Plantactinospora soyae: one gene and its partner. The protein of the gene in region 1 interacts with the protein of each later gene in a pairwise test. Links are inferred from orthologs where the notes say so. Each region holds a gene or a part of one and is shown on either strand. Other genes may lie near its edges.

Region 1 (7,289 bases):
CGCCGGACGATCCGGCGTCCGGGTCCGGGTCCGGGTCCGCCCCGACGGACGACCCGGCCGGCGCCCCGGCCGCCGACGCGCCGGAACGCGCGGGGTCGGCGGCTGAGTCGGCGGCGTGGCCGGCGCTGGTGGAGTCGTCAGCGTCGGAGTCGGAGTCGGCGGCCTTGCCCGGAGCCGTGTCCGCGGTTCCGTTCGGGTTCCGGCCCGGGTCCCGGTCGGCGGGACGGTCGGTGGCCGACGGCCGCGCCGTCATCGCGCTGAGCGCCCCGGCGGCCAGGATCCCGAGCAGCAGCGTTGTCCAGATCACGAGCCGGCCGGAGGTACGGATCGCGTCCCAGCCGGGAGCGTGCAGCACCAGCGTGGCGTACCCGGGGTTACCGTCGCCGCCGAAGTTCGTGCCGCTGGCCAGTGCGACGCTGACCAGTACCCCGACGCCGAGCAGCACCCGGTGCCGCAGCCGCCACACCGAGAAGAAGAGCCCGGCGAACGCGAGGCCGATCAGCACGACTCCCGGCAGCAGGGTCATCTCACCGGCGAAGCTGAGGCTCTCCCGGGCGGCGGCGTGCCGCTCGCCCCAGAGCCAGTTCTCCGGCGGCGCGGTCAGGAAGCCCCGCATCGGTGGCGAGAACTGCGCCACGTGCTCCAGCGTCCGCCGACCGGCCGGATGCCGGGCCACCACCTCCAGATACGGCAACGCCATGAGCAGCGTGACCCCGGTGAACACCACGCCGCCAGCCAGGTCGGCGACGAGCAGCCGGCGCCCGAACACCGGGCGGCTCCGACGCCACCAGGACCAGCCGAACGTGCCGACCGCGGCCAGGCAGACCAACGCCAGGACGTAGCCGAAGGGCAGCCCGATGCCGAAGCCCAGCGTCATCTGCCACGCCGCCACCAGCCAGCCGGCAAAGGCCCAGCCGGGACGTCGCCGGTCCGGCCGGTACCCGTGCCGCAGTGACCAGCCGTGTCCCCGGGCCAGCATCGCCAGGGCCAGCGCGATGCCGCCGATCGACAGCACGTGCAGGTGGCCGGCCTGGGCCAACTTCCACGGGGCGTACCCGAAGGCGACCCCGGCCGCCGCCGCGCCGATCCGGCCCGCGCCGAGCTGCCGAACCAGGGCGTACGCGCCGACGAAGGCGAGGGCGTGGGTCAGGACGTACAGGATGTTGTAACGCACGACGCCCGCGACCGGGCCCTCGCCGATCATGCCCGCCGGGGCGTACCCGAGGAGGGTGTCGGAGTAGGCATAGGTGTACGGCTCGGGATAGAAGGTATTCGAGTGCCACAACTGGGTGGGATCGTGCAGCAGCCCGTGCCCGCCCCAGGCGATCTGCCAGGCCTGGAGGATCGGGTCACCGATGTCCTGTGGGACCGTCGAGGTGATGTCGCGCAGCGTCGGCCAGGTCAGCAGTACGGCGAGCAGCAGCCCACCGAGCACGGCGAGCATCCACTCGTGCGTGACCAGGCGTACGACGGCGCCCCGGAGCCGGCGCCCCGATCCGGTGCGCCCGGTACCGTCCCCGCCCGCCCCGCCCGCCCGGCGCGGCCCGGCCGTCGCCTCCGACCCGTCGCCGGTCCGTTCGTCCTGCCCGGCCGGCACTGTCTGCCGCTCGATCGTCATCCGCCATGTCCTTCCGGCTCGGGCCCTGTCCACCCGCAGCACACCGGCATTGATGATTCCTGATGTGGTTCGGGCTGTCACTCCCGCTCTTCCCGGCTCACCCCGGTGGGGTGAGGAGACCTCACCCGAGCACGAGCGAGGGTCGAGTCAACGGGCGTGACCGGCGGGCCGCAGCCTACCGGGCGCGGGATCCGTCGGGTCGCGCTCCCGGCACGGTGCCCGCGACGCCACACGCCGCCTGGAACCTCGACCGTGGGAGGAACGACCATGGCCACCCGGACGACGATCCGCAGCGACGAGGAGATCCAGCGTGACGTGCTGGAGGAACTGGGCTGGGAGCCCCGGGTCCAGCCGAACGAGATCGGCGTCGCGGTCCGGGACGGCGTGGTGACCCTGAGCGGCTGGGTGGACAACTACGCCAAGAAGTGGTCGGCGGAGCGCGCCGCACACCGGGTGAACCGGGTCCGGGCGATCGCCAACGACATCGAGGTACGGCTGCCGAGCTCCGCCGAGCGCACCGATCCGGAGATCGCGGCGGCCGCCGACCGGGCGCTGGAGTGGGACGCCTTCGTTCCGGTGGCGGCGCTCGACGTGACCGTCTCCAACGGCTGGGTCGTACTGCGGGGCGAGGTCGAGTGGGAGTACCAGCGGCGCGCCGCCGAGCAGGCCGTACGCCGGCTGTCCGGGGTACGCGGGTTGACCAACGGCATCTCGGTACAGCCTCGCGAGGAGCCGGCGTCGGACGAGATCTCCGAACGGATCCGAAGCGCCCTGCTGCGCAGCGTGGAGACCGACGCGGCCCGGATCGACATCCGGATCGAGGGCGATTCGGTGATCCTGGCCGGTACCGTCCGATCCTGGCTGGAACGCGAGGAGGCCGAACGGGTCGCCTGGTCCGCGCCCGGAGTGACCAGCGTGGACAACCACATCACCGTACGGCTGTGACGGCTCGCCCGGCCGCCCCTCAGAGCAGCTTCCGCTCGCGGGCCCGGCGTACGGCGTCCCGGCGTCGGGTCGCGTCGAGCTTCCGGTAGATGTTGCGGACGTGCGTCTTGATGGTGTTCACCGAGAGCGACATCTCCGCGGCGATCTCGACATTCGACAGGATGCTCTGGAGGTAGCGGAGCACGGTCAGCTCCCGCTCGGTGAGCGGCTCGCCGAGCAGCGGCGTCACCGTCGGCGACGGCCTGCCCGCACCGTCGATGGCGCCGAGCAGCTCGCTGACCAGGGGCCAGAACGCCGTACCCGCGTCGAGGTGCGCGGCGAGCAGCTCCCGTACCGGCGGATCGGCCCTGGTGAAGACCTGCCGGAAGCCCTCCGGCTCGGCCAACTGGAGCACCCGTTCCAGGCTCCGCGCGGCCCGTCGGTGATCGCCGGTCAGCCGGGTCGCCTCCGCGCCGAGCAGGCCGGCCTCCAGCCGGACCGGCAACGGCCAGCCCGCCGCGTCCGGACAGTCCCAGTCCGGCAGCGTACGCACCGTGCCGCGCGGATCCCCGGCCAACAGGTACGTCCGGGCGAGCGCGACCGCCACCGGTACGCCGCCCCCCTCCACCGCCGGAATCAGCAGTTCACGGGCCAGTTCGACGTCACCGTGCGCGATTCGCAGTTCGGCCTCGGCGATCAGCAGCCAGTGCGCCAGTGGTGAATTCTCGGCCCGGTCGCCCAACCGCCGGCGGCTCTCCGTCAACGCCTGGTGCGCACCGGTCAGATCGCCCCGATCGCGCAGCAACCGGGCCTGGAGCATGCCGATCAGGCCGACGACCAGCGGCTCGTCGGTGTCCTCGGCCGCCCGCACGCTCCGCAGCACATTGGAGCCGGCGTCGTCGCGGCGGTCCCGGTGCACTGCGACGAGGGCCTGGGCCAGGTGCGCGTGTACGCCATCGGCCGGCCGGACCAGGCCACCGAACGGTACGGCGCCCAGCGTCGCCCGAGCGGCCTGCTCGGCGGCGGTCAGTTCACCCCGGATCGCCCGGGCCAGTGCCAGCCGCCCGAGACACAACCGCGCGGTCCGGGACAGCCCGGTACGGGTCGCTTCGGCCATCCCGTCGACGATGTCGACCTCGGCGATCCCCAGTTGCCCGGTCCCGAACCGCAGTGCGGCGGGGACGATCCGGGCCACGGTCCGGCCCCACGCCTCCGGATCGGTCCGGTCGGCCCCGGCCGGCTGTAGCAGTTCGGCGACGCCGACCCGGACCACCCGCTCGCCGGAAGCCAGGGCGGCGGCCCCTCGGATCTCCGGCTCGTCCGGAGCCAGGGCAGCGACACCGACCCGGACCGCCGGCTGGTCGGGAGCCAGCGCGGCGACGCCGGCCCGGATTGCCGGCTCGTCGGCGGCCAGGTGGGCGACGGCCAGCCGCAGTGCCACGGCGATCCGCCGGAACCGGTCCCGCCGCACGTCGTCGAGCAGCTCCGCGTACTCGGACGCCCGGTCCAGATGACCGGTCGCGGCGATCGGGTCCCGGCCGTCCAGCCGCTCGGCGGCACACGCCAGGCCGAGTTCGGGATCGGCCCGGACCCGCTCGGCGGGGGGCGGCGACGGTGCCGGCCGTACCGGACCGCACTGGCCGTACGGGAGCAGGTCCGGCCAGTGCCGGAGCAGTACGGCGATCGCGTACGCCCGGTCGTCGGCGGCGAGCGCGTGCCGGAGGGCCTCGGCCGGCAGGTCGTTCGCGGCGAACCAGGTCGCCGCCCGACGGTGCAGCCGCGCCACCTGCTCCGCAGGGCGTCGGTTCACCTCGGCCCGGAGCAGTTCGCCGAGCATCGGATGGCAGCGGTACGCCGCAGGGCGGCTGCCGAGCGGAATCACGAACCCACCGTGCCGGTCGAGTTCGGTCAGTAGCCGGTCGCCATCGGTGCGGTCGGTCAACGCGTTGAGCAGGTCCGCCGAGAAGCCCGCCACCAGAGACGCCCGGCAGAACGCGTCGCGGGTCTGCGTGGACAGACCGGCGAGCACCTCTTCGGTCAGGTAGCCGGCGACCGCCGGATGTTCTCCGGTGAACTCGTCGACGAACCGGGCCGGATCGGGATGTCCCGGCAGGGCCAGGGCGGCGAACCGCAGCCCGGCGGGCCACCCCTCGGTACGGCCGTACAGCCCCCGGGTCTGTTCCGTCGGCAGGGGCACCGCGTACGCGGCGAACAGGTCCGCGACCTCCTCGGGGCGGAACGCCAGGTCAGCGGCACGAATCTCGGTCAACTCACCGCTGAGCCGCCAGCGGTGCAGGGCCAGCCCGGGATCCTTCCGGCAGCCGATCACCAGCCTGAGCCGGCCTGCCGTGTGCCGGAGCAGGAACTCCAGCCCGCTCGACACCTCGGGGTCGTCCACCTGGTGCAGGTCGTCCAGGACCACGATGACCGGTTCGGCCCGTCGGGTCAGCTCGTCGGCAAGCTGCTCCAGTCCGTACCCGGAAGCCGGTTGGTACCCGGCATCCGGTTCCTGTCCGGTCGTGGCCGAACCCAACGCGGCGGCCAGATATGACCAGAGCCGCTCTCCACCGTCCCCCGGCTCCAGTGAGAGCCAGCCCAGCCGGGGAGGTTCCGCCGGTGTGGCAGTCGGGTGCTCCGTTTCGCCGCGCGCCCGGTACCAGGAACTGAGCAGGACCGTCTTGCCCCAGCCCGCGGCGGCCGACACCAGGGTCAGCGGACCGGCCGTCCCCGCGTCGAGCAGCTCGAACAGTCTGGGTCGGGGCAGCAGAACCGCACCGGGTTGCGCGACGACGGCCAGTTTCGCGGTGAGCAGCGGCACCGTCGGGCCGGCGTCCGGGCGGGCCAGCACTGTCGCGCTGCCTCGCGGTGACGCGGTGGTGCTGCTTCGCGGTGGCGCGGTCGCGACGTCCTCGATCCGTTCCGTCGACAACGGTCCCCCTCCGGCCGACCCAGCTCAATTGCCCGAGGCGGATACCCCGACCGTCGCGGTTCACCCCTTGCGGACGAGCCAGGTTCACCCACCGGTCTCGGACGATGACGGCTCGGGGCGGCGGAGGAGCGTGGACGGCTCGGAGCGGCGGAGGAGCGTGGACGGCTCGGAGCGGCGGAGGAGCGTGATGAGCGAATGAGGGCCCTCTGCTGGCAGGGTCCCGACGAGATCGCCGTGGAGCGGCTGCCGGATCCGCGGATCGTCAACGCCCAGGACGCGATCGTCCGGGTACGGCAGAGCATGACCTGCGGCTCCGACCTGCACCTGATCGGTGGCCGGTTTCCGGGCATGCGGGCCGGTGACGTACTCGGGCACGAGTTCATGGGCGAGGTGGTGGAGGTCGGGCCGGAGGTACGTCGGCACTCGGTCGGCGACCGCGTCGTGGTCTGCTCGGTCATCGCCTGCGGCCGGTGCTGGTACTGCCGGCAGGGGCTCTTCTCCTGCTGCGACAACGGCAACACCGATCCCGCGACGGCGGAACTGGCCTGGGGGGCGGTACCGGCCGGATGCTTCGGCTCCTCACACGCGCTCGGCGGCTTCGCCGGCAGCCACGCCGAATACGTCCGGGTGCCCTACGCCGACCACGGCGCGTTCCGGGTACCGGACGAGGTGACCGACGACCGTGCGCTGTTCGCCTCGGACTCGGCGCCGGCCGGCTGGATGGGTGCCGACCTGGCTGGCGTACGGCCGGGTGACGTGGTCGCGATCTGGGGTTGTGGCGCGGTGGGCCAGTTGGCGGCCTGGGCGGCGGTGACCCTCGGGGCGGACCGGGTCATCTGCATCGACCGGCTCGACGACCGGCTCGCCCTGGTCGAGCGGCACACCGGTGCGGAGACGCTGCACTACGAGCGGGTCGACGTCGGTTCGGAGCTACGCGAACGTACCGGCGGCCGGGGACCGGACGTCTGCATCGAGGCGGTCGGGATGCTGGCGGAGGATCCGGCGGCGGGCCGGGCCGGGCGGCGGGCGCGCCCCGGAGCGGACCAGCCGGCCACGGTACGCGAGGCGGTGCACGCGTGTCGCAAGGGCGGCAACGTCGTCGTCCTCGGCGCCTTCGCCGGATTCGTCGACGCCTTTCCGCTCGGGGCGATGCTGAACAAGGGACTGGCGGTCCGGGCCGCCCGGCAACACGGCCAGCGCTACATCCCGACGTTGTTGGACCGGATGCGCCGGGCGCGGTTGCGACCCGAGTACCTGGCGACGCACCGGCTGTCGCTGGACGACGCGGCGCACGGCTACACCCTGTTCCGGGACCGGACGGACGGCTGCGTCCGGGTCGTCTTCACCCCGTAAGCCCCCACCCCGTAGCGCCGCGACCCGGTCCTGTCGCGACCGGTCATCCTGTCGGTGGCGCCGACGCCGCTACCGCGTCTGCCGACCCGGGACGAGTGCCGGTACGCCCGGCGGGCGACCGGTGGCCGGAGCGGCTTGACCCTCGACCTGGTCGAGGCGGCAGAATTCCCCGACGTGGACGTGCGAACTGAACTGCTCAGCATCGGCGAGATGGCCCGGGCCAGCGGGCTGAGCGTCAGCGCGCTGCGGTTCTACGACGGGGCCGGCGTACTGGCGCCCGCGCTGGTGGACCCCGGCACCGGGTACCGCCGGTACGCCCAGCAGCAGGTTCCGGCCGCCCGACTGGTGGCCGGGTTGCGCCGGGTCGGCATGCCACTGGCCGAGATCACCCGACTGCTCGATCTCCGCGCGTCGAGTCCGGCCGCCGTACCCGACCTGTTGGACGCGCATCTGCGCCGGCTGGAG
Region 2 (6,737 bases), 5.6 Mb from region 1 along the record:
CGCGGGTGCAGAGCGCGATCACGATGGCGCAGGTCGCCGAGCCCTACATTCCGCTGCGGGCGATCCGCCACCTGGAAAAGGGTCGCGTGGTCATTTTCGGCGCGGGCGCCGGGATGCCCTACTTCTCGACCGACACCGTCGCCGCCCAGCGCGCGCTGGAGATCCGGGCCGACGTGGTGCTGATGAGCAAGAACGGGGTCGACGGCGTCTACACGGCGGATCCGCGTACCGACCCGAACGCCAGCAAGCTCGACAAGATCACCTTCACCGAGGTGCTCCGGCGCGGACTGCGCGTAGCGGATGCCGCCGCGTTCAGCCTCTGCGAGGAGAACGGGCTGCCGATGCTGGTCTTCGGTGCCGAGGGCGACGACACCATCATCCGGGCTGTCGGCGGCGAGCGCATCGGAACGTTGATCACGGCGTGAGCCGCGCTTGGGCCCGGGCCGGCCAGACCGGGCAGGGTATTAACGACGGAGCAGCATCCAGCAGAAGGAGGCGAAGGAGCAGGTGATCGACGACACCCTCCTCGAGGCCGAGGAGAAGATGGAGCGCGCGGTCGAGCACGCCAAGGAGGAGTTTGGCGCCATCCGCACCGGGCGCGCCTCTCCGGCGATGTTCTCCAAGATCATCATCGACTACTACGGTAGTCCCACCCCCCTGACCCAGATGGCCTCCGTCGGCATCCCCGAGCCTCGGATGGCGATCATCAAGCCGTACGACAACTCGCAGTTGCAGGCGATGGAGAAGGCGATCCGCGACTCCGACCTCGGCGTGAACCCCAACAACGAGGGCAACCAGCTACGTATCGTGCTGCCGCAGATGACCGAGGAGCGGCGCCGGGACATGATCAAGGTGGCCCGGCACAAGGCCGAGGAAGCCAAGGTGGCGATCCGGAACATCCGCCGCCGGGGCAAGGAAGAGCTCGACCGGATCGTCAAGGACGGCGAAGCGGGTGAGGACGAGGGTCGGCGCGCCGAGAAGGAGCTGGACGACCTCACTCACCGGTACGTGACGCACGTCGACGAGTTGGTGAAACACAAGGAAACCGAGTTGCTCGAGGTCTGATGTCCCACGTCGACCCCTATCGCGGCGGCGCGGAGCCGCGTGGCCGGCAGCAACGGCCCGAGCATCCGCGTGGCCTGGATAGGTCCCGTGGTCCGGAGCGCCAGGACGGCCCGGCGGGCCGCCAGTGGCCAGCCGGCGACGACGACGCCTGGGTTCGGGCGCGGCACGGGGGTGCCGCGCCCGACACCTATGCGGCGCCGACCGACAGCTTCCCGGTCCTACCCGACACGTCCGCGGGCCCGACTGGCCAGCACCCCGCCCCACCCGACATTCCGGTGGATCCCGACGGCGGCTATCCGGCCACCGGATTCCCGCCGGGAAAGGCTCCGGGACTCCGGTCCGGAACACTGCCAGGACACCGGAACGGCCACCGCGACCAGGCCGTCGGGGACCCGGGCTCGCAGTGGCGTGGCGCCGAGCCGGGTGGGCCCGCGACCGAGTACCCCGCCGCCGGGCGGCCCGGCTATCCGGAGGGCGGCGATTCGCCGTACCCGGACGGGGACGACCGGCGTGGTGCCGACGCCAGCGCGGAGGCACCGACCAACCCGGTAGGTTGGCCCTTCGTGGACCCGGATCCGGCCCCGGAACCGTCCTCGGCGCCGCGGCGCGGTCCGGGCCGCCGCCGGGCGACCCGCTCCGGCCAGCCGGCCGCTTCCGGTCGGGCCGGCCGGAACCTCCCGGCCGCGATCGGCGTCGGGCTCGGGCTCGGCGCCGCGATCGTCGTTCCGCTCTTCCTGTTCCGCCCCGCCTTCCTGGTCGTGGTGGCGATCGCGGTCAGTATCGGCATCTGGGAGATGACCCAGGCGGTACGGCCCAGCGGGGTCCACCCGCCACTCGTGCCGCTGATCGCGGGCGGCCTGCTGATGGTCGGGCTGGCCTGGTGGGCCGGGCCGGACGCGCTCAGCCTCGGATTGCTGGTGACGGTGCTGGCGACGCTGGTCTGGCGGCTCGGTGACGGGCCGGCCGGCTACCAGCGGGACATGACGGCGGCCACCCTCATCGCGGTCTACGTGCCGTTCCTCGGCGGGTTCGCGGCGCTGCTCGCCGCCGCGCCGGACGACGGCGAACTGCGGGTACTGGTCACCCTGGCCGCGGTCGTGCTCTCCGACACCGGTGGGTACGCCGCCGGTGTGGCGTTCGGCAAGCATCCGATGGCGCCCTCGGTCAGTCCGAAGAAGTCCTGGGAGGGTTTTGCCGGTTCGGTGGCGGCGGCGGCGATCGGCAGCGCCGTACTGCTGGGCGTCCTGCTCGACGTCGAGCCGTGGTGGGGGGCGATCTTCGGGGTGGCGGTCTCGGTGGCGGCCGTGCTCGGAGACCTCGGCGAATCGATGATCAAGCGGGATCTCGGGGTCAAGGACATGAGCAACCTGCTCCCGGGACACGGTGGACTGATGGACCGACTCGACTCGGTCCTCTTCGCCGTGCCCACCGGGTACCTTCTCCTGGCGATCTTCGCCCCGACCGGTTGAGAGTCGACGTGAGCCTTCACACCAGGGGTATCCGGCACCGCCCGCCGGTTCGGCACCCTCGGCCAGGTGCGTTGTCGCGCGGACGTGGGAGACTGGACAGGCCATGACGAGCCTGCCCATGATCCAGATTTCCCCGGACGCCCCGATCGGGTCCGCACCGTCGCGCCGGGCGGCGATGCCGCCCCGGCACCTTGCCGACCTCGACCTACCCGGACGACAGGCGGTCGTCGCCGAGCTGGGTGAGCCCGCCTTCCGTGCCAAGCAGATCTCCACCCACTACTTCGGCCGCCTGGTGCGGGATCCGGAGCGGATGACGGACCTGCCCACCGCCAGCCGGGACCGGATCACCGACGCGCTGCTGCCGAACCTGCTCACCCCGGTCCGCGAGGTGGCCTGCGACGACGGCGCGACCCGCAAGGCGCTGTGGCGGTTGCACGACGGCTCGCTGGTCGAGAGCGTGCTGATGGGTTACCCGGACCGGGTCACCGTCTGCATCTCCAGCCAGGCCGGCTGCGGGATGGGCTGCCCGTTCTGCGCGACCGGTCAGGCCGGCCTGACCCGCAACCTCTCCACCGCCGAGATCGTCGACCAGGCCGTCCACCTCGCCGGCGTGGCCGCCTCCGGGGCGGTCGTCGGATCCCCGCCGAGGTTGTCGCACGTTGTCTTCATGGGCATGGGCGAGCCGCTGGCCAACTACTCGCGGGTCGTGGCGGCGGTCCGCCGGCTCTGCGCGCCGGCACCGGAGGGGCTCGGTCTCTCCCAGCGTCACGTCACCGTCTCCACGGTCGGCCTGGTTCCCGCGATGCGCAGGCTGGCCGAGGAGGGACTGTCGGTGACTCTTGCGCTGTCGCTGCATGCGCCCGATGATGAGCTGCGCGACGAACTGGTGCCGGTCAACCAGAGGTGGAAGGTTGCCGAGGTGCTGGACGCCGCGTGGCACTACGCGGAGCGTACGGGGCGTCGCGTATCCATCGAATACGCGATGATCAGAGATGTGAACGACCAGCCGTGGCGTGCCGACCTACTCGGTCGGTTGCTGGCTGGTCGGCTGACCCACGTGAACTTGATCCCGCTCAACCCCACCCCGGGTAGCCGCTGGGACGCGAGTCCGAAGCCGGTGGAGCGGGAGTTCGTCCGGCGTCTGCGCGCGGCCGGCGTCTCGACGACCGTCCGGGACACCCGCGGGCGTGACATCGACGGTGCGTGTGGCCAGCTGGCCGCCGCGGCGGTGACACCGTGAGCGGCCGGGTCATCAGACTTAGTGGTGCCGCTTGCGGCGTCGACCCGCGTGGCGGGGCGGCGTGAGCGAGCGAAGCGAGCGAGCGAACCAGGAGACATAGTGGCGAGTCAGGGTCAGCGTTTCCGGCGCAAGGCGCTCCGGCGGGGCTACAAGGTCGATGAGGTGGACACGTTCCTGGACCGTGTCGAGGCCACGCTCGCCGGTGAGTCGCTGGGCGCGCCCGTCGCCTCCCAGGAGGTGCACGACGTCGTCTTCCGGGTGCGCTTCGGAGGGTACGACGAGTGGCAGGTCGACCTGCACCTCGACCGGGTGGAGCGGCAGATCGCCGAGCTGGAGGAGCGCGGCGGTGCCGTCGGCAACCGCGGCGGGGATTCGGGGATGGGCGACCGCGGGACGCAGCCGGGCCGCCTCGGTCCGCCGGACCGGATGGGTCCGCCCGACCGAATGGGGCCGCCCGACCGAATGGGTCCGCCGGACCGGATGGGGCCACCGGACCGGATGGGTCCGCCCGACCGGATGGGCCCGCCGATGCGCGACGACCGGGGACTGCCCCCGGGTGGGCAGCCGCCACCGTTGCGTCCCATGCCGGCGCAGGCCGGGCCGCCGAACGATCCGTACGGGCAGTTCGACGAGCCCACCGGGACCTTCGGCGGCGGCTTCGACCCGCAGCGGGGTGGGTTCGACCCGCAGCGGGGTGGCATGGAGCCGCAGCGGGGTGGCATGGAGCCGCAGCGCGGCGGGTTCGACCCGCAGCGGGGCGGTTTCGAGCCCCAGCGGGGTGGCTTCGAGCCGCAGCGCGGCGGGTTCGACCCGCAGCGGGGTGGCGGGGATCCCCAGCGCGGCGAGTTCGAGCCGCAGCGGGGTGGGTTCGACCCGCAGCGCGGCGGTCCGGATCCGCAGCGGGGTGGCTTCGAGCCGCAGCGAGGTGGTTTCGAGCCCCAGCGGGGTGGCTTCGACCCGCAGCGCGGAGGTCCGGATCCGCAGCGGGGTGGCTTTGACCCGCAGCGGGGCGGTCCCGAGGGCCCGCGCGGAGGCTTCGAGCCGCAGCGCGGCCCGGGTGCTCCGGTTCCGCCCCGTACCCCGGGCGGGCCGCCGGGGGGGTTCGGGCCGAACGAGCGGTTTGACGGATTCGATCCCAACCGCCACGGCAAGGCGGACATGACCGCCGAGATCCGGATGCCGGACCGCGAGTTGCGCGGGCCGGGCCGGGGTGTCGGTGAGCCGCCGCCGATGGCACCGCCGATGGGTGGCCCGGGGCTCGGTGGCCCGCCGCCGATGGGAGCTCCGGGGCCGTCGGGGCCGGGTGGTGAGCTGGCGCGGATCGACCAGATCCGTCGTACCTTCCAGGTGCGCCGGTTCGGTAGCGGGTACGACCCCGATCAGGTCGACCGGTTGTTCGAGGGGATCCTCGGCGGCATGGCCGGGCGAGGACCGATGCCGGTCAACCCCGTCGATCTCGACACCATGCGGTTCGGGCTGGTGCCGGGCGGCTACTTCGAGGCCGAGGTCGACGCCGCACTCAAGGAAGTCAAGGACCTGCTGCTCGGACAGTGACCATGCCACCGCCGGCGAGGACGCTCTCCTCGCCGCGCGGGGGCGGGTGGCGCCGACTGGGTGCTTCGGGCAGCCGACTCGGCAGGCCTGACGGCCGACTCAGCGGACGGGCCGCCCTCCCGGGGTCGGCCCGACGTGCCGTCGATCGTCAGGCCGGCCGGAAATCAGGAACGCAGGCCGTTGCGGCGCAGGATCGTGTCGCCGATGACGGCTACCACCAGGAACGCGGCGATCCCACCGAGCCAGATCTTCTCGATGCCGCTGACCTCGTTGTTGTTGAACATCAGCAACACCAGCACGGCCGCGGAGAGGATCGCGCCGATCCGACCCGCCCTGCGGTGTCCCGGCTTGCGTTGGTCGGGTGACGTCACCGGCTCGCTTCCAGCCACTTTCCGGTCCTTTCCTCACGATCGGATGCCGGTAAGTCTGGCACGTGCCGTACCGGCCGCGCCGGAGGGCCCGGCGTCCCGGCGCTGTCCGGCGCTGTGGAACGGCCGGACCGGGAGGCGGCCGGGCGGCCCAACCCGGCGTCGCGGGTCGGCCAGCTCGGGGCCTCCGGTAGCGTTTGGGGGTACGCCTTGATTCCGGGGCCAGGGATGAGATTGCCTACGTCTAGGGGGACTGTGCGGTGCGACTGACCGGTACGGGACACGCGAGCATGCGGATCGACACCGGTGCGGGCAGCATCCTGTGCGACCCATGGGTCAACCCGGCCTATTTCGCCTCATGGTTCCCGTTCCCGGACAATTCACAGCTCGACTGGGAGACGCTCGGGCAGGTCGACTACCTGTACGTCTCGCACCTGCACCGGGACCACTTCGACGCCGAGCACCTCAAGCGGTTCATCTCGAAGAAGGCCACCGTCCTGCTTCCGGAATACCCCACCTCCGAACTCGAGGACGAGCTGCGGGAACTCGGGTTCACCAGCTTCCTGCGTACCAAGACCAACGAGGTCATGGAACTCGACGGCGGCCTGAAGGTGATGGTCCAGGCGCTGACCAGCCCGACCGACGGGCCGATCGGTGACTCGTCGCTGTGGGTGGAGTACGACGGCGTACGGCTGCTGAACCAGAACGACGCCCGCCCGAGCGATCTCGACATCTTCGCCGAACTGGGCCACGTGCACGCGCACCTGCTCCAGTTCTCCGGCGCGATCTGGTACCCGATGGTCTACGAGCTGCCCACGGCGGCCAAGACCGCGTTCGGCAAGCAGAAGCGCGACCGGCAGATGGACCGGACGATCCGCTACATCGACGACCTCAAGGCGTCCTGGGTCTTCCCGATCGCCGGCCCGCCGTGCTTCCTCGACGACGAGCTGTGGCAGTTCAACGACATCCACGGCGACGAGGGAAACATCTTCCCCGACCAGCAGGTCTTCCAGGACCACTACACCGAGCTGGGCTACGACA

Evidence for each region.
Region 2: the proteins of H4W31_RS41270 (region 1) and rlmN interact in binary tests that used the Escherichia coli proteins (3 or more experiments, as listed by UniProt). The link is inferred for Plantactinospora soyae from one-to-one orthologs.

What each region holds. Positions count from the first base shown.
Region 1 is NZ_JADBEB010000001.1:9,466,699-9,473,987, forward strand. The notes cover bases 2,383-5,856. They hold H4W31_RS41270 (LuxR C-terminal-related transcriptional regulator), read right to left. Parts: upstream 5,472-5,856; coding sequence 2,583-5,471; downstream 2,383-2,582. Other genes in these bases: H4W31_RS41265 (BON domain-containing protein), read left to right, coding at 2,383-2,563; H4W31_RS41275 (zinc-dependent alcohol dehydrogenase), read left to right, coding at 5,667-5,856. Outside these bases: H4W31_RS41260 (hypothetical protein), read right to left, coding at 1-1,618; more of H4W31_RS41265, read left to right, coding at 1,886-2,382; more of H4W31_RS41275, read left to right, coding at 5,857-6,824; H4W31_RS41280 (DNA polymerase III subunit beta family protein), read left to right, coding at 7,035-7,289. UniProt on the Escherichia coli protein: Positively regulates the transcription of the maltose regulon whose gene products are responsible for uptake and catabolism of malto-oligosaccharides.
Region 2 is NZ_JADBEB010000001.1:3,902,955-3,909,691, forward strand. The notes cover bases 1,784-4,705. They hold rlmN (23S rRNA (adenine(2503)-C(2))-methyltransferase RlmN), read left to right. Parts: upstream 1,784-2,637; coding sequence 2,638-3,774; downstream 3,775-4,705. Other genes in these bases: H4W31_RS17455 (phosphatidate cytidylyltransferase), read left to right, coding at 1,784-2,534; H4W31_RS17465 (DivIVA domain-containing protein), read left to right, coding at 3,874-4,705. Outside these bases: pyrH (UMP kinase), read left to right, coding at 1-425; frr (ribosome recycling factor), read left to right, coding at 508-1,065; more of H4W31_RS17455, read left to right, coding at 1,065-1,783; more of H4W31_RS17465, read left to right, coding at 4,706-5,328; H4W31_RS17470 (hypothetical protein), read right to left, coding at 5,493-5,717; H4W31_RS17475 (Rieske 2Fe-2S domain-containing protein), read left to right, coding at 5,957-6,737.